3 regions of the Cryobacterium sp. CG_9.6 genome follow, and region 2 is predicted to be linked to each of the others. Evidence: predicted binding sites of a transcription regulator. Region 2 holds the regulator's gene; each other region holds the start of a gene.
What was found. The regulator HrcA, encoded in region 2, represses chaperone genes, less so after heat shock. The targets are predictions, from matches to a motif close to TTNGCACTCGNNNNNNNCGAGTGCNAA.
Positions count from the first base shown of each region.

Region 1: groL (chaperonin GroEL) is a predicted target of HrcA. The motif match lies at 3,933-3,959, and genes of this name have one in related genera.
Region 3: groES (co-chaperone GroES) is a predicted target of HrcA. The motif match lies at 2,331-2,357, and genes of this name have one in related genera.

Region 1 covers NZ_JARXUZ010000001.1:2,809,110-2,814,842, reverse strand. Annotated here, with positions in the region: gene H4V99_RS12900 (DMT family transporter) at 1-199, shown strand, start outside; gene H4V99_RS12895 (nitroreductase family protein) at 218-808, opposite strand; gene msrB (peptide-methionine (R)-S-oxide reductase MsrB) at 811-1,212, opposite strand; gene H4V99_RS12885 (DUF3263 domain-containing protein) at 1,446-1,733, shown strand; gene H4V99_RS12880 (LytR C-terminal domain-containing protein) at 1,768-2,325, shown strand; gene H4V99_RS12875 (cold-shock protein) at 2,545-2,748, shown strand; gene H4V99_RS12870 (DUF3048 domain-containing protein) at 2,817-3,872, shown strand; gene groL (chaperonin GroEL) at 4,004-5,632, shown strand; gene H4V99_RS12860 (response regulator) at 5,732-5,733, opposite strand, start outside.
Region 2 covers NZ_JARXUZ010000001.1:2,071,587-2,077,319, forward strand. Annotated here, with positions in the region: gene H4V99_RS09530 (16S rRNA (uracil(1498)-N(3))-methyltransferase) at 1-341, opposite strand, end outside; gene dnaJ (molecular chaperone DnaJ) at 357-1,460, opposite strand; gene hrcA (heat-inducible transcriptional repressor HrcA) at 1,530-2,558, opposite strand; gene H4V99_RS09545 (DUF4870 domain-containing protein) at 2,726-3,172, shown strand; gene H4V99_RS09550 (DUF4870 domain-containing protein) at 3,255-3,629, shown strand; gene hemW (radical SAM family heme chaperone HemW) at 3,639-4,862, opposite strand; gene H4V99_RS09560 (DUF1990 domain-containing protein) at 4,867-5,511, opposite strand; gene lepA (translation elongation factor 4) at 5,516-5,733, opposite strand, start outside.
Region 3 covers NZ_JARXUZ010000001.1:2,938,070-2,943,802, reverse strand. Annotated here, with positions in the region: gene H4V99_RS13520 (DUF4190 domain-containing protein) at 1-127, shown strand, start outside; gene H4V99_RS13515 (DUF4190 domain-containing protein) at 191-649, shown strand; gene H4V99_RS13510 (hypothetical protein) at 680-1,084, shown strand; gene H4V99_RS13505 (class I SAM-dependent methyltransferase) at 1,100-2,302, opposite strand; gene groES (co-chaperone GroES) at 2,432-2,728, shown strand; gene rarD (EamA family transporter RarD) at 2,870-3,832, shown strand; gene H4V99_RS13490 (ABC transporter substrate-binding protein) at 3,874-4,584, shown strand; gene H4V99_RS13485 (ABC transporter substrate-binding protein) at 4,719-5,733, shown strand, end outside.

The DNA of each region.
Region 1 (5,733 bases), 740 kb from region 2:
GAGAACCACGGGCGTACTGCTGCTCGGACTCTCCATTGTGGCGGGTCAGCTGCTCTGCGCGCTGGCGATTGATGTGATCGCGCCAACGTCGGGGCATCCGCTTACCCTGACCACCGTGGGTGGATCGGCGCTCGCGCTCGCCGCCGTAGTGATTGTGGGCTTTCGCTGGCGGCTCTTGGGGCGGCGACGCCGCGGCTGACCTAGATGGTACGTGCTGTTAGAGCACGCTCAGGTACGTGGTTGCGTCCACCACGGTGCGAGGAACCGGCCGGCAATCTGCGGGGATGGCACCCACGTAGAGCCAGCCGAGCAACTGCTCATGGTCAGCGAGGTGGTGCATCCGCCGCACGGCCGCGGATCGAGTCTGCGGGCCGCTGCGCCACATCACGCCCCACCCGGCCTCACTGAGCAGCAGGGTGAGCAGATGTGCCACGCCTGCGGCCGCCGCATCCTGCTCCCACTCGTCGACCTTGTCGCTCGGCTGGCGGCAGGCCACGATCGCAATGAGGAGTGCTGCCCGCAGGGGCTTGGCGGCCTGCTTGAGCGCCGCCTCACCCGTGAGCCCTGCCGCCTCCACGCACGCGTCGCCGAGACGGTTGCGAGCCTCGCCCCGAAGCTCGATCAGGCGCCACGGTCGGAGGGACGCATGGTCCGCAGCGCGGGCAGCCGCGGACACCAGAGGCAGCAGGTCGTCGTGGCTGGGTGCGCTCTGGGTGACCCGCGAGTGTGACCGCCGGTTATGCACGGCGTCGAGCACGGGGAGAGTGATGTCCCCGTGGGTCACCAGAGTGGGCTCGACGGCGGGCACGATTAGTCGGCGGGAGTGAAGTTGAGCGAGATGGAATTCATGCAGTATCGGTCACCGGTGGGAGTGCCGAAACCATCGTCAAACACGTGTCCCAGGTGCGACCCGCACGCAGCGCAGCGAACCTCGGTGCGAACGGTACCCAGCGAACGATCTTCCAGGAGCTCAACCGCCTCGGGGCGCACAGACTCGTAGAAGCTCGGCCAACCGCATCCGGAGTCGAACTTGGTACCGCTCTTGAAGAGCTCGGCGTTGCAGGCGCCACAGGTATAGACGCCTGACCGGCCCTCGTCGAGCAGCTCACCGGTCCAGGCGCGCTCGGTTCCGGCTTCGCGAAGCACGGCGTACTTCTCGGGGGTGAGTTCTTCGCGCCACTGGGCGTCGGACTTCGTGACCTTGGGGTCCATGGTGATTCCCTTCGTTGCCTGAGGCGCCTGCCGGCGTCCCGTGCCTAAAAACTAAGCTGTCTCAAGACTAAACTCAGCGACCTCTGCCAGCATTCCGCATTCAGGCAGGTTACGGCGAATTTTCAGCCGAATTACCAACCTGCCGCGCCACCTCGGGTAACAGCCAGAGGGGGTGAATAGGATGACACGTGTCGCACGCAACAGTGCTACACAGCTAGGCGCGGAGGTGACACGTGGAGGGTGCGCTCGATTCGACCCCCAACGCCGGTGGACTCACCGAACGCGACCATGCGATCCTCGCTCATGAGAAGCGCTGGTGGAGAAGCCCCGGAGCTAAAGAAGAAGCCATCCGCACGGAATTTGCCATCTCAGCTGCCCGGTACTATCAACTTTTGGCCGCATTGATCGATTCACCCCTGGCGCTTGCCTATGATCCACTCTTGGTGAAGCGACTACAGCGGATGCGAGAGGCTCGCGCTCGTGCGCGAGCGGGCCGCGGCCTCAACACCTACTATCAGTAATCAGCACCCCAACCAAGGACCGAACCAGACCCCAATGCCCACTCATCACGCACACGACCGCTTTGACCACGTTCCGCACGACCTTGCGCGAGTGGGCGCTCATCGGGCTCCGGGCCGGTCGGGGCGGGGTTGGGTGGCGTTCTGGTGGGCGCTGGCCGTCACCATCGTGCTGATTGGTGCTGGGGTTGTCGGAATTCTCTCGCTGAATAACCGCCTGGATATCGCTATTCCCGGCATCTCTCCGTCGGCGACACCCGCCGAGACAGCCGCTCCGTCTGCGGTGCCGACTCCGACGGCCACGGTGGCCCCCGACCTCTCGGTGACCGTGCTCAATGGTTCGTCGTCGAACGGGGTGGCGGCATCCGCTGGCCAGACACTCACGGATGCAGGGTGGACCGTGGGTGCCACGAGTAACGCCAGCTCTCAAGATCAGCCCACGACCATTGTGTATTACGCGGATGCAGCGCTCGAAGGAGCGGCTCTGGGACTCGCGCAATCGCTCCCCGGCGCGGAGATTCTACTTGCCACGGATTTCGTCGATTCAGGTGCCGACTTGACCGTGGTTATTGGTAATGATTACGTCGTTCCGTAGGGTGCAGAACGATCGTTCTACTAGCGGCCGTATTTCGTCGCGTCAACCCCCTTTTCTTCCAGCGCTGCTTCGCTAAAGTCTGAGTTGGTCAAACGTTTTGCTTGAATACACGGCGTGGGAACGTGCATGTGTGCGGGCAAAATGATCGCAGGTTCTGCGGCAGGCCCGGTACGGCCAATGGGCAGTTGCCGACGCAATTACAGCACCAAGGAGTAACACATGGCGAACGGAACCGTGAAGTGGTTCAACGCTGAAAAGGGCTTCGGCTTCATCACTGTCGACGGTGGAGGACAAGACGTTTTCGTCCACTACTCTGCCATCGACATGAGCGGATACAAGGTACTCGAAGAGGGCCAGCAGGTTATCTTCGAGGTCGGCGCCGGGGCAAAAGGGCCTCAAGCCGAGTCGGTTCGTCCGGCCTGAAGATCCAATTTTAAGGCACACCCCCTTCTAACGCCGCCCGCTGCAACGGGCGGCGTTAGTGTGTCGAGGTGAACACAACAAAAACTTGGGTTGCCCATCCGCGTCGATTCGTGCACATTGTTGCGGTGATTGTTCCGGCACTGCTCCTGACTGCCTGCACGGGCGCAGCCCCAGTGGCCACTTCCAGCCCCACGGCGGGGGGCTGGGAGTCAACGTATGCAGAGCCAGCCCCGGTTGTGCTTGCTCCCCTGCGAGGAACAGAGGTGGCGGCTGGAGCGCTGACGAACCCGTCCTTGGCCGCCAAGATCGATAACCACGAAGCGGCGCGACCCCAGATCGGTCTCGACCGAACCGACATCGTGTTTGAAGAACTGGTTGAGGGTGGCCTCACCCGGTACGTGGCCGTGTGGCACTCTGACGTTCCAGAAGAGATTGGCCCGGTGCGATCCATCCGTCCAATGGACCCCGACATCATGTCGCCGTTCGGGGGGATTGCCGCCTATTCGGGTGGAGCGCAGAGCTTTCTCGATCTGATCCGGGCCGCACCTGTTTTTAACGTGAGCTTCGACGAGGACACGACAGGCCTTTTTTCGCGCATCAGCAGCAAGTCTGCACCGCACAACGTTGTGCTGAAGGCGAGTGAACTCGTCAGTCGTCACATGGATCTGCCGGCACCCGCCCAACAATTTGCTTATGCGCCATCCATGGCGGCGTCATCGGCAATGGTGGACGGCACCCCTATCAGCGCCATCAACACGCGCTTTTCCACTGTGCGGTGGCCGAGCTGGAGTTGGGACGCGACCGCTCAGTCGTACCTTCGGTCCCAAGAGGGCGGTGCCGACCTCGACAGCAACGGTGCACAGCTGAAATCCACCAACGTGGTCACAATGCGCGTGGCGATTGACACGAAGTACGGCGCTGTGCCCAAAACCACCATGATCGGCTCAGGGGAGGCCTCCGTGTCAACGGGGGGCCAGACGATCAGTGCCACGTGGGTGAAAGACTCGCAGACCGATCCGATTCGCCTCGTGGACGCCAACGGTGCCACCATTCGCCTAGCGCCGGGAAACACCTGGATCGAGCTTGTGCCCACTGGCCAAGGGTCCGTCGAGCTTGTGCCGTGAGCTGAGCCCACGTCACCGGGTGTTCGCTTGCACTCTCGACCCTAGAGTGCCAGAATCGACTTAGCACTCTGCGGTTTTGAGTGCTAACCCATCATCGTTTTTGGAACGTCCGGGAGGGACGAGTTACACATATGGCAAAAATCATTGCATTCAATGAAGAGGCCCGTCGTGGGCTTGAGCGCGGCCTGAACATTCTCGCCGACACCGTCAAGGTCACCCTCGGCCCGCGCGGCCGTAACGTTGTTCTGGAGAAGAAGTGGGGCGCACCCACGATCACCAACGACGGTGTCTCCATCGCCAAGGAGATCGAGCTCGACGACCCGTACGAGAAGATCGGTGCGGAGCTCGTCAAAGAGGTCGCCAAGAAGACTGACGACGTAGCCGGCGACGGTACCACCACGGCAACCGTGCTCGCTCAGGCACTCGTCCGCGAAGGCCTGCGTAACGTCGCAGCCGGCGCCGACCCGATCAGCCTCAAGCGCGGTATCGAGAAGGCTACCGCCGCCGTTATCGCCGAGCTCATCGCCAACGCAAAAGAGGTCGAGACCAAGGAAGAGATCGCGGCAACCGCTTCCATCTCTGCTGGCGACGCCGAGATCGGCGCCATCATCGCCGAGGCGATCGACAAGGTCGGTAAGGAAGGTGTTGTCACCGTTGAGGAGTCGAACACGTTCGGCACCGAGCTCGAGCTCACCGAGGGCATGCGTTTTGACAAGGGCTTCCTGTCCGCGTACTTCGTGACCGATCCCGACCGTCAGGAAGCGGTCTTCGAAGACCCCTACATCCTGATCGTCAACTCCAAGGTCTCGAACATCAAGGACCTGCTCCCCATCGTGGACAAGGTCATCCAGACCGGCAAGCAGCTCCTCATCATTGCCGAGGACGTCGACGGCGAGGCTCTGGCCACGCTCGTTGTGAACAAGATCCGTGGCATCTTCAAGTCGGTCGCCGTCAAGGCCCCCGGCTTCGGAGACCGTCGCAAGGCCCAGCTTCAGGACATCGCCATCCTCACCGGTGGACAGGTCATCTCTGAAGAGGTCGGCCTCAAGCTCGAGAACGTTACGCTCGACCTGCTTGGTAACGCCCGTAAGGTCGTCATCACCAAGGACGAGACCACGATCGTTGAGGGTGCCGGAGACGTCGAGGCAATTGCCGGACGCGTTCAGCAGATCCGCAACGAGATCGAGAACACCGACAGCGACTACGACCGCGAGAAGCTCCAGGAGCGCCTGGCGAAGCTTGCTGGTGGAGTTGCTGTCATCAAGGCCGGCGCCGCAACGGAGGTTGAGCTCAAGGAGCGCAAGCACCGCATCGAGGACGCCGTTCGTAACGCGAAGGCAGCCGTCGAAGAGGGCATCGTCGCCGGTGGTGGCGTTGCGCTCATCCAGGCCGGCAAGACCGCCTTCGAGAGCAAGGCCGTTCTTGACCTCCTCGGCGACGAGGCAACGGGTGCGAACATCGTGCGCGTCGCCATCGACGCACCGCTCAAGCAGATTGCCCTCAACGCCGGCATGGAGCCTGGCGTTGTCGCCGACAAGGTACGCAACCTGCCTGTTGGATGGGGCCTCAACGCCGCCACCGGCGAATACGTTGACATGCTTGCTGCCGGAATCAATGACCCGGTGAAGGTCACCCGCTCCGCGCTGCTCAACGCAGCGTCGATCGCGGGCCTGTTCCTCACCACCGAGGCCGTTGTCGCCGACAAGCCCGAGAAGAACTCGGCTCCGGCCGGCGACCCCTCAGGTGGCATGGACTTCTAAGTCCGCCGCAACAGCACTCTAAATGGGCGCCTCCCTTCCGGAGGCGCCCATTTTTTTGTGCCTGCCCGCATGCCCCGTGCAGCCCTGCCCGCCGAGCGTTT
Region 2 (5,733 bases):
GCCGCCCACGGTATAACGCCGTCGATCCCCAGTTCCGTGGCCGCCTGCACGGCCATTTCGTCACGATCTCCCTTGGCCAGAGCCTGAACTAAGCGGATGCGTGGCGTCACCACCGGCACCTCTGTTGCCGTCTCCACACGCAGCGTGAACTCTGCCGGATCGGCCGTGACCACCACGCCAGCCAGCATCAGGCCGGCTCCGTTTCCGATCAGAAGATTCTCACCGGGCCGGATACGACTGACCGTTACGGCGTGGCGCGCTTCGGCTCCCGTCACGCTCACCACAGCCCCGTTGTGACAGTCCTCGGCACGAAGCTGTGGTTCCAGATAGAAATTGGCCACGATGAGGGTCCGCGCCTAGCCCAGAAAACGATCGCGGAGTTTGGCGAACAAACCCTGCTGGTACTGGCTCAGCGACGGTGCCGGTGCGGAATGACGAGCGGCGAACTGTTCAATCAGGTCGCGCTCCTTGTGATCAAGCCGAGTCGGAGTCACAACCTGGATACCAATTTTCAGGTCTCCACGGCCGCTGCCACGAAGCTTCGTCACACCACGGTCTTTAATCGTGAGAATCTCGGAGCTCTGCACGCCGGGCCGAAGCTCAACGTCCACGTCCCCGTCGAGCGCTTTCAGCTTGACGGTCGTGCCGAGAATGGCCCCCGTCATGGCGACCTCGAGGGAGCACAGCAGGTCGTCACCGTCGCGGCTGAAGACGTCATGGTGGCGCACCTTCATTTCCAGGTACAGGTCGCCGTTGGGGCCGCCGGCCGGGCCGATCTCACCGCTGCCGGGCATCTGCAGGCGCAGGCCCGTGTCGACACCGGCCGGAACATCGACCGGCACGGTGCGCCGAGCACGAACACGGCCCTGACCGGAGCAGGTGGTGCACGGCGTGGCGATGATCGTGCCGTAGCCACGGCAGGATCCGCAGGGGCTGCTGGTCATGACATTGCCGAGCAGCGAACGCACGGCGCGCTGAATGCTGCCGGTGCCGCGACAGATGTCGCACGTGACCGGGGCGGTGCCAGGCTGGCAGCACGATCCCTTACACGTATCGCAGAGAATAGCCGTGTCAACCTCGAGATCGCGATGCGTTCCAAAGATCACCTCGGCAAGGTCGAGTTCCACGCGAATGAGAGCATCCTGGCCACGTTCACGACGAGACCGCGGGCCGCGCGTTGACCCGCCACCTCCCCCAAAGAAGGTTTCAAAGATATCGCCGAAGTTACCGAAGTTCTGGCCTTCAGCGCCACCCCCCTGTCCGCCGCGATCATACTTTTGCCGCTGGGCGGAATCGCTCAAAACATCGTAGGCGTGCGTCACGCTCTTGAATGTTTCCGACGCCTCAGCGCCGGGGTTCACGTCCGGGTGCAACTGTCGTGCGAGGCGTCGATACGCCTTCTTGATTTCGTCGGTGGTCGCATCGCGGCTCACACCGAGGACTTCGTAGTGGTCAGCCAAAGGTGGCTCTCCTTGTTGATCTGTTGTCTATTGGTCTGTTTGTCTGGTGAATGATGGAGAAGTCTGAAACTAGTTCTCGCCGAGGAGGCGGGAAAGATAGCGGGCCACGGCTCGAACAGCAGCCATGTTGTTGGAGTAATCCATGCGGGTGGGCCCGAGCACACCCAATCTGGCCAGGTTGCCATTCGAGGAGTACCCACTCGTGAGCACGGAGGTTTCGGCGAGCCCAAAGGGGGCGTTCTCCCGCCCGATGCTCACCGATACCCCGTGCTGATCTGTAGCCATCTCGCTAAAGAGTCGGAGCAGAACAACCTGCTCCTCGATCGCTTCGAGCACGGGGTAGATGCTCCCCGAGAAGTCTTCCTCGGTGCGCACCAGATTGGCGGTTCCGGCCATGACCAGTTTGGTCTGGCCGTTTGCGGCCACCTGCTGACTGAGCGTGAGCGTGATCAGATCGACGATGACGGAGAACTCTTGATCCTCCGGCGGCTGCAAGGGGGGCTGGGCGGTCAGGGCGGCTGCGGCCTCCGTCATGGTGAGTCCCACAATGGTGGCCATGACGCGCGACCGCACTCGCACGAGCGTAGCCTCGTCCACGGGGCGGGGCAGATCAATCACCCGTTGCTCCACAGCGCCGGAATCCGTGATGAGCACGGAGAGAACGCGGGTCTCGGTGAGGGATACGAGCTCAATGTGCCGCACCCGCGCGCGGGACAGCGAGGGGTACTGCACGAGAGCAACCTGATGCGTCAGCTGCGACAGCAGCCGAACACTGCGAACAAGAACCTCATCGAGGTCGGCCGAGTGGCCGAGGAACGTTTCAATGGCTTGCCGTTGAGCGGGTGAGAGCGGACGCAGGTCGGCGAGGTGGTCGACAAAAACGCGGTATCCCTTGTCGGTAGGAATTCTCCCCGACGACGTATGGGGGGCGGCAATGAGTTCCTCCTCCTCAAGGAGGGCCATGTCATTGCGGATCGTTGCGGCCGACACACCGAAGGCGTGACGATCGACGATGGACTTCGACCCCACGGGCTCGCGAGAGGCCACATAGTCCTGAACGATGACGCGCAAGACATCGAGACCACGATCAGAAACCATCGTCACGCCTCCCAACTCGTCGCGTCTACCCATCTGCTGGCACTCGTAGCGCCTGAGTGCTAATCATAACGCGCTGCGGACAACATCGCCCATTGCCCCCACACTGGGGTCGCAGTACCGTATGCGTATAACCCGGTCCCCACCCGTTCATTCTGAAAGGCATGATCATGACCGATTCAAGTTCCCAGCCCCCTCCAGAACCACCTCAGGGTCAGGGTCAGTCCCAACCACAGCCCCCGTATCCGTCGTCCAGCCCCGTCGTCCCGCTCACGGAAGCCTCGGATACTCAATGGGCGTCTCTTGCCCACCTCGGAGGAATCCTGTGGATTCTTCCCTCACTCGTCATCTGGCTCACCTTTCGAGACCGTGGTCCACGTACCAACGTAGAAGCGAAGGAAGCACTGAACTTTCAGATCACCTTCCTGATTGCCTGGTTCGCGGTGTTCTTTGTCGGAACCTTCCTGGCCCTCGTCACCTTCGGCATCGGCTTCCTCATCTCGTTCCTCGGGTTTGCCCTCTGGATCGTGAACGTGGTGTTTTCGATCATGGGCTATATGGCGGTCAAGGAGGGAGGCAGCTACCGCTACCCGGTTTCCCTGAGAGTGATCAAGTAACCGTAAGAATCCAGACACTGCCGGTACGCTGTGTGTGCCGGTGGCAGAGCGCCACACCGCGGTACTCGATCCAGGAGACCGAATGTCTGATGCCACGCCATCCGCTGACCCCTACAAAGCCCCCGCCGCACCGCTCAGCCCGGCAGACGAAAAGCTGTGGGCGACGCTGATCCACGTGGGTGGGATTTTTCTCTACGTGATCCCGTCTCTTGTGGGATACCTTCTCTTGCGGGAGCGTGGCCCGTTCATTCGCGCTCAGAGCGCCGCAGCACTGAACTTTCAGATCACCGCTGCTATCGGTTATCTGGTGTCGTTCGTTCTCACGGCCATCCTGATCGGTTACGTGACGGCCGTTGCCATCTGGGTACTCTCGGTGGTCTTCAGCATCATTGCGGGGCTCGCCGCCAACCGCGGTGAGGCCTACACCTATCCTCTGTCCTTCAAGTTTGTGAGCTAGCCGCCACCGTCAGTCGGTGATGCGACGCACCACCGCGTCGGCCAACAGTCTGCCGGTGAGCGTGAGCTCGAGGGTCCCCGACAGAGCAGCCCGGGCGTCCACCAGCTCATCCGCGATGAGGCCGGCGATTTCGTGGCGTCCCGCTGCGGATAGCGATGCGATCGGAATTCCGGTGCGGATGCGACTGAGCAAAAGTACACGTTCGAGTTCCCGCGTGGCGTCGTCGAGCGTCTCGCGCCCCACAGCGGGAGAGACCCCGCCCAAGACGCGCTCGGCGTAGGCGGCCGGGTGCTTCACATTCCACCACCGCACCCCGCCCACATGACTGTGTGCGCCGGGACCCACTCCCCACCAGTCCTGGCTGCGCCAATACGACAGATTATGGCGAGACTCGTGGGAGGCATCCGTTGCCCAGTTGCTCACCTCGTACCAGTGATAGCCGGCTGCGGCCAGAAGCTCGTCAGCCAGTTCATAGAACTCGGCCTGCTGGTCGTCGTTGGTGGGCACGATGTCACCGCGACGAATTTGCCGCGCCAGCTTGGTACCCTCTTCGACGATGAGCGAGTACGCACTCAGGTGGTCGGGAGCCTGAAGAATGGCGTGTTCGAGGCTCGCGCGCCAATCGTCAATGGTCTCCCCCGGGGTTCCATAGATGAGGTCGAGGCTCACATCAAGGCCCACGTCGCGCGCCCAGCGCACGACCAGCGGAACGCGTTCCGGGTCATGGGTGCGCTCGAGCGTGGCGAGCACACTCGGTACGGCCGATTGCATGCCAAACGACACTCGGGTGAAACCTGCCGCCGCGAGGGACTCCAAATAGGCGGCGTCGACGGAGTCCGGGTTGGCCTCGGTGGTTACCTCGGCTCCCGGTGCGATACCCCACTCGGAGCGCACGGCCTGAAGCATCTTCGCGAGGTCGGTGACAGGCAGCAGGGTGGGCGTTCCGCCGCCGAAGAACACGGTGGACGCGGCTCGCTCCGGCAGACCAGATTCCCGCAGGATTCGCCCCGCAGACTCGACCTCCAGCACGGCCTGACTCGCGTAGTCGCTCTGCTTGACGCCGCGCAGTTCGGTTGCCGTGTAGGTGTTGAAATCGCAGTAGCCGCAGCGCACGCGGCAGAAGGGCACGTGCAGGTAGACGCCGAAGTCGCGCTCTGACGCGCCAACGGATGCCGACGCCGGAAGGAGGCCGTCGGCCGGGGCCGGATCGCCGAGCGGAAGTGGACCAGCCATACGCTTACAGCGCCCCAACCGGGTGAAGCGAAGTGAGATAACGGCGAGTGAACCGTTTTTGCTGGAGACGGAGGAACGGCGACGCGAGACGGAAGTACCAGGTGCTGGGGCGGGAGAAGGCACGCAAAATGAACCAGACGGAATCGTCGTCCCGCTTTTCCACCACGAAGGACTCTTCACCGCTGGCCGGATGCCCCTTCATCGTTCCGTAGGCGAAGCCCACCCGGTTTGCCTCGTCAATGACGTAAACCACTCGTACGGGTGCCTTCACCCGCAGCGGACCTACGTGGACCTCAAGTTGCGCGGTCATGCCGTTCATGATGTACGGCGTGCCGTCCTCAGCAAAAACGGCTTCGCCGGTCACCGGTCGTGCGGGAATTGGCGTCCCGTCGGCTTCGAACTCCACCGGGACATACTGCACTCCCGTGCCGTTCTCGAGGTCGGTGACCCTCATGCCACTACCGCGCTGCACGCCCCAGGTCATGAGGAGCTTCGATGCCACGTGGAAGCGCTCGTCACCGCTGCCGAGCCGCACACTGCGTTCCAGTGGGCGGTGCCCTTTGGGTGGGTACTGCATGAGATCGGGCGCGAGCGTACCACCGATGGCCCCATAGGTCACGGCGGCATCGGTGAACGTGGAACGTCGCATCCGGCTACTTCTTCTCTTTCTTGGGGGGTTCGTCGCCCGACAGAGCGGCGATAAAGGCTTCCTGGGGCACCTCGACGCGACCCACCATCTTCATGCGCTTCTTGCCCTCTTTCTGCTTTTCGAGCAGCTTGCGCTTACGGGAGATGTCACCGCCGTAGCACTTGGCGAGCACATCCTTGCGAATGGCGCTGATCGACTCGCGCGCAATGATGCGAGCACCGA
Region 3 (5,733 bases), 870 kb from region 2:
CCTTGCGATCGCCGGCTTGGTGCTCGGCTATGTCGGATTAATCGGTGGCATCATCGCGGGCATCATCCTCACACTGTCCTTCCTGGCTCTGGCGTCGAACCCGGAGATGCGCCCGCCGGGCTTGTAGTCATCCGGCTGCCGCAGCACCCGCACCATCAGCTCCCGCACCAAGTGAAAAGGAACCAACGCCATGAGTGACCCCACGACCCCGCAGGTCCCCGACGTTCCCCAGTTGCCCGAGGTGCCTCAGGTCCCCGACGTGCCCCAAGTCCCCGAGGTGCCGCCCGTCGCGCCACCTGCTGCCGCCTACGGAGCGCCGGCCACTCCTTATCAGTCACAGCCATACGCGGGGGCGGCCCTGAAGAAGTCGCCGATACTGAGCATCCTGGCTCTGATCGCTGGTGTCATCGGCGTGATCGGTTCGCCCATCGCCATCATTCCCTTTGTTGGCGGATTCCTCGGGCTACTGTTCCCGGTGGCCGGAATCGTGTTGGGCTTCCTCGGCAAGAAGCGAGAGACCGCAGCGAAAGGCTTCTGGCTCACCGGAATCATCACCGGTTTCATTGGTGTGGGGCTCATGATTGTGAGTTTTGTGCTGTGGGGGCTGCTCTTTTCCCTCGGCAGCGCGTACGACTACGACAACTTTTGATTCACGCACGAGGCACCACGGAGGACTGCAATGAACGGAGCTCACCGCGACGCTGACGCGGTCGACGACGATTACCGGGTTGACCACACGCGCAGGCCGGCACCGTCCGGCGGTGAACTCGCGTGGGAATCCACGATGACCGCGCCCACGGAGTGGGTGCCCTACGTCTTCACCGACGCGGAAGTGCACACGCACACCACCCGTCGACGGCTCTCCCTCACGTCGCTGGTGTGTGGGCTCGTGGGTCTGCTGCTCGGAATCATCGGCGTCTGGGGCATCTTCGTCTCGGTGGCCGCCATCATTCTGGCCCTGATCGCGCGCACTCTGGAGTACCGCGCCAAGGTGCTGTGGATGAGCGGTCTTGTGGCCGGTGTTGTGGGTACCGTGCTCGCCGTCGGCTGGTTTCTCTACGTCACCCAGGTGGTTCTGGCCTGACCTAGGCAAACAGGTCTAGCGCACGCGCTCCACGAGCAGCGCAACACGGTGGCCGGCGGCGCGGGTAAGAATGAGGGTGGCCGATTCCGGTCCCTTGAGCTTCAGGCGGGTGCGCAGCGTGGCCGGGTCCACGTCCACACCGCGTTTCTTGATCTCCAGCGTGCCGATGCGTCGCTCCTGCAACGCCAGCCGGAGCTTCTTCTCGTCCACCGGGAGCGCCTCCAGCACGCGAAACGCGCTCGCAAACGGTGTGTGCACCAGCGTTGGGGCCGTGAGGTACGCAATTCCCTCGCTCAGCATCTCCGCCCCCAGCGTGCGAGCCAGATCGCCGATCAACCGAGCTCGAATGACGGCGCCGTCCGGCTCGTAGACATAGTTGCCGAGTTCGCCCACCGGGGCATCATCACTGTCCGCCGTTGCGGTCATTTCCACGGCTCCCGTGGCGGTGAGGAGCAGGGCCGACCGACGGATGCCGTCGCGAGCGAGAGCGCCGAACCAGAGGCCCATCTCCACGAGTTGGCCCTCCACCGACACCCACTGCGCCTCGGCTTCCACCGGGATGAGATCGCGATCGTGACCCGGCCCGAGTTTCACGCCCACGGGCATCCGTGTGGCTAGGCCAAAGGCCCAGTCCAGGGAGGGGGAGTAGTCCTCGGGGCGGGTGATGCGGGAGGTGTTGGTGTGGCCACCAGTGCGGCGGGCCGGGTCGAGCCAGGCGGCGTCAAAATCGTCGAGAGAGACCTCTTCGGCGGGGGAGTGCTGCACGCTCGCTTGCGGGAACGGAGCCAGGTTGTAGCTGGCCACGGTGGCGGTAACCTCGTCGGCATCAACGGCCGTCACGTCGAGATCGATTGCGGCCATGGCCATGGCGTCGCCGCCGATACCGCAGCCGAGGTCCACGATGCGGGGTGCCCGGCCGAGACCCGGGCGCAGGGCGGCAAACCGGCCGGCGTGCAGGGCCGCGACGCGCAGGCGAGTGGCCTGCTCAAGCCCGGCCTCGGTGAAGAGCATGCGGCTGGCAAACTCGCCAAACTTGGCACCGGCCTTCGCGCGCAACCGGGACTGACTGAGTGCTGCCGCCACGAGACCCGGTGCATGGCCCGCCTTGCGCAGCTCGCTCACCACACGCACGACGTCGATGGTGTCATAGGGCGGAAGGGAGTCCAGCAGGCGTAATCCTTCGGGCGAAAGCAGCTCGACGAGCTCGGTGCGTTCCATTGAATAAACCTATCAATTGCGCTCGGGTCTGGCACTCACGTTGCGTGAGTGCCAGAAGCGCCCTAAGCTCGATTTAGCACTCTCGTTGTGAGTCTGCTAACCCAATCTTCGTAAAGAAAGAGGTCAACCGTGTCGGTCTCCATCAAGCCGCTCGAGGATCGCATCGTCATCAAGCAGGTCGACGCAGAGCAGACGACCGCGTCAGGTCTCGTTATTCCTGACACCGCCAAAGAAAAGCCCCAGGAGGGCGAAGTTGTTGCTGTCGGCCCCGGCCGCATCGACGACAAGGGCAACCGCGTCCCCCTTGACATCGCCGTCGGCGACAAGGTGCTCTACTCCAAGTACGGCGGAACCGAGGTCAAGTTCGGTGGCGACGACCTGCTCGTTCTGTCGGCTCGCGACGTTCTCGCGGTCGTTGTTCGCTAGGTAGCTTTTCGCGCGTGCTCCACCAGTACAACGAACTCCCGAATGGCCTCGCCGTTCGGGAGTTTTCTGTACCCCGTGTGTGTTGCACTTCATATTGCACACTTGCGACTGGCTTGACGGCGCTGTAGACAGGACATTGTTATGACGGATGCTGCACCCACCCCCACGCTGTCGGCTCCCGCCGTCGCCCCGGGCCGATCCGAAAACAGTCGCGGACTGCTCTACGGGTTTCTTGCCTACGGTCTCTGGGGAGTTCTTCCCCTCTACTTTCTGCTGCTGGCCCCCACCGGTGCCGTCGAGGTCGTGGCGTGGCGGGTGCTGTTCTCGCTGGTCTTCTGCCTGCTCCTGATCACCTTCACTCGCAAGTGGGGCGCGCTGCGGCACGTGCTCGGTCAGCGCCGGGTCATGCTCACCATGGGCTTGGCCGGCCTGCTCATCTTTGTGAACTGGCAGACCTACGTGTTCGCCGCGATGACCGGTCACGTGGTGGAAGCAGCGCTCGGCTACTTCATTAACCCGATCGTCACCGTGCTGCTGGGAGTGTTGGTGCTGCGTGAACGGCTGCGGCGCATCCAGTGGATTGCTCTAGCCATCACCGTCGTTGCCGTGATCGTTCTCACGGTGGGCTACGGCACACTGCCGTGGATATCGCTGGTTTTGGCCTTCTCCTTCGGGTTCTATGGCCTCATGAAGAAGCGGGTGGGCACCAGCGTTGACGCCGTCACCGGGCTCACGCTGGAGACGGCCTGGCTTGCACCCGTTGCCATCATTCAACTCGTGGTGGTGGCCAGCCTGTCGGGCCTCACGTTCGGTACGGTATCCACGATTCACACACTGGGGCTGCTCGCGGCTGGTGTGGTGACGGCCGTTCCGCTTTTGCTGTTTGCTGCCGCGGCGCGTCGTCTCCCACTGACTGTGCTCGGGCTTATTCAATTTGCGGCACCCGTGCTGCAGTTTCTGGTGGGTGTCTTCATTTTGAACGAGCCGATGCCCGCGGAGCGCTGGGTGGGGTTCGCCCTCGTGTGGGTGGCGCTGATCATCCTCACGATTGACATGGTTGCCGCGGGCAGGGTTGCACGGCGAGCGTCCCTCGAACCGGTCTGATCCCCCAGTACGCTCGGGGAAGATGTCTAGAGAGGACTTCGATGCCCCGCGCCGTCTTTTTTGCTGCCCTCGTGGCCGCAGTGATTGTCACCGCACTCGCCGGTTGTTCCGCGCCCGAACCGGTGATGCCGTCTGCAACCGCCACGCCCGCGGCCACGGTGCCCACCGGTGACGGTCTGCTGCGTATCGGTACGCTCTTTCCGCTGACCGGTGATCAGTCCGAAAGTGGCGCGGCTCAGGTGGCCGGCGCCGAGGTGGCAGCGCGTGAAATCGACGCGCAGGGTGGGGTTTTGGGCCAACCGATTCAACTGATCCATCGCAATTCCGCCGGGGATGAGGCCGCAGCCCTCGAAAGCCTCGCCGGCCGGGCAGTGGACGCGGTTCTCTGGAACGCGCAGACAGCGGCGCGGGCCGAGCTCGGGGCATCCGTTGCTCCGGCAGCCCTGTTGTCGTTGAACGACCTGGTCAACGGTGGCACACCGCTGGCCGTGAACGAGGACTTCGCCCAGCGGCTGAAGACGGCCGATCCGGGGCTCCGTGACACGGCTGGAGCGGCCGAAGCCTACGACGCCGTGATCGCCACGGCTCTGGCAGCCGTCGTCACCGGTGACGACGGTGCTGCGTCCTTGGAATCCGGCTGGGTCGCCGTGCTGCAGGGGCCGGCGGTGTGCACCTCGTGGGGGGAATGCCTGCTCGCGCTGCAGGAGGGGCAAACAATCGAATATCAGGGCCTCACGGGCAGTCAATCGTAACGATTTGGTCGCTTTACGCAGTTGTAACACGTAATTCATGGAACAAGTCTCCCGGACTGTTTATGGTGTCATAACGGCAGTCACCCGTCTGCCATCAGTACTTCTTTCACATACCCTTACTCCCAAGGAGCAACATGAGTGTTTTCGCGAAGGCACCAGCCTCACGCTCACTTCGTGCCGTATTTACTGGAATTGCCATGGTTGGTGTGAGCGCTTTGATGCTCACTGGATGCGCCTCGGGTGCGAGCACCACTCCCACCGATACGGCGACCACCGCTGAGAGCGGTGACGCCAAGACCGTTGAGGCTGGCACCCGTGACCTCACCCTCAAGATCGGTACCTTGCTTCCACAGAGTGGTGGCCTCGCTTTCCTCGGCCCGCCCGAAGAAGCCGGTGTGCAGCTGGCCGTGAACGACATCAACGACTCCGACCTCGGCATCACCGTTGAGGTCATCAAGCGTGACTCCGGCGACACCACGACGGACACCGCCACCACATCGGTGACCGACCTGCTCTCGCAGGACGTAACCGCGATTGTGGGAGCAGCATCCTCCGGTGTCTCCAAGACCGTCATCGACCAGATCACGGGCGCAGGCGTTGTGCACTTCTCGCCGGCGAACACGTCGGCCGACTTCACCACCTACGCGGACAAGGGCCTGTACTTCCGTACGGCGCCGTCCGACATCCTGCAGGGTGAAGTTCTCGGCACGCAGATCGCCGAGGACGGCAGAAGCACCCTCGGCCTGATTGTTCTCAACGACGCGTACGGAACCGGCCTGGCCGACACCGTTACGAAGACGTTCGAAGAAGCGGGCGGATCCGTCGTTGCGACCTCCCTGTTCAACGAGGGAGAGACCAACTTCACCTCCCAGATCTCCGAGGTCACCGCCGCCAACCCCGACGCGATCGCACTGATCACGTTCGACCAGGCCAAGATCATCACTCCGGCACTCGTGGGCTCCGGTTTCTCGGGCGAGAACCTGTACTTCGTTGACGGTAACCTGTCTGACTACTCCGGTATCTTCGCTGAGGGCCTGGTCACCGGATCCAAGGGCACGCTGCCCGGACTCGACGTGGCCAAGCTCGGTGACTTCACCACGCGCCTCCTCGAGGTGGACCCGTCGCTGAAGGACTTCAGCTACGCGGCCG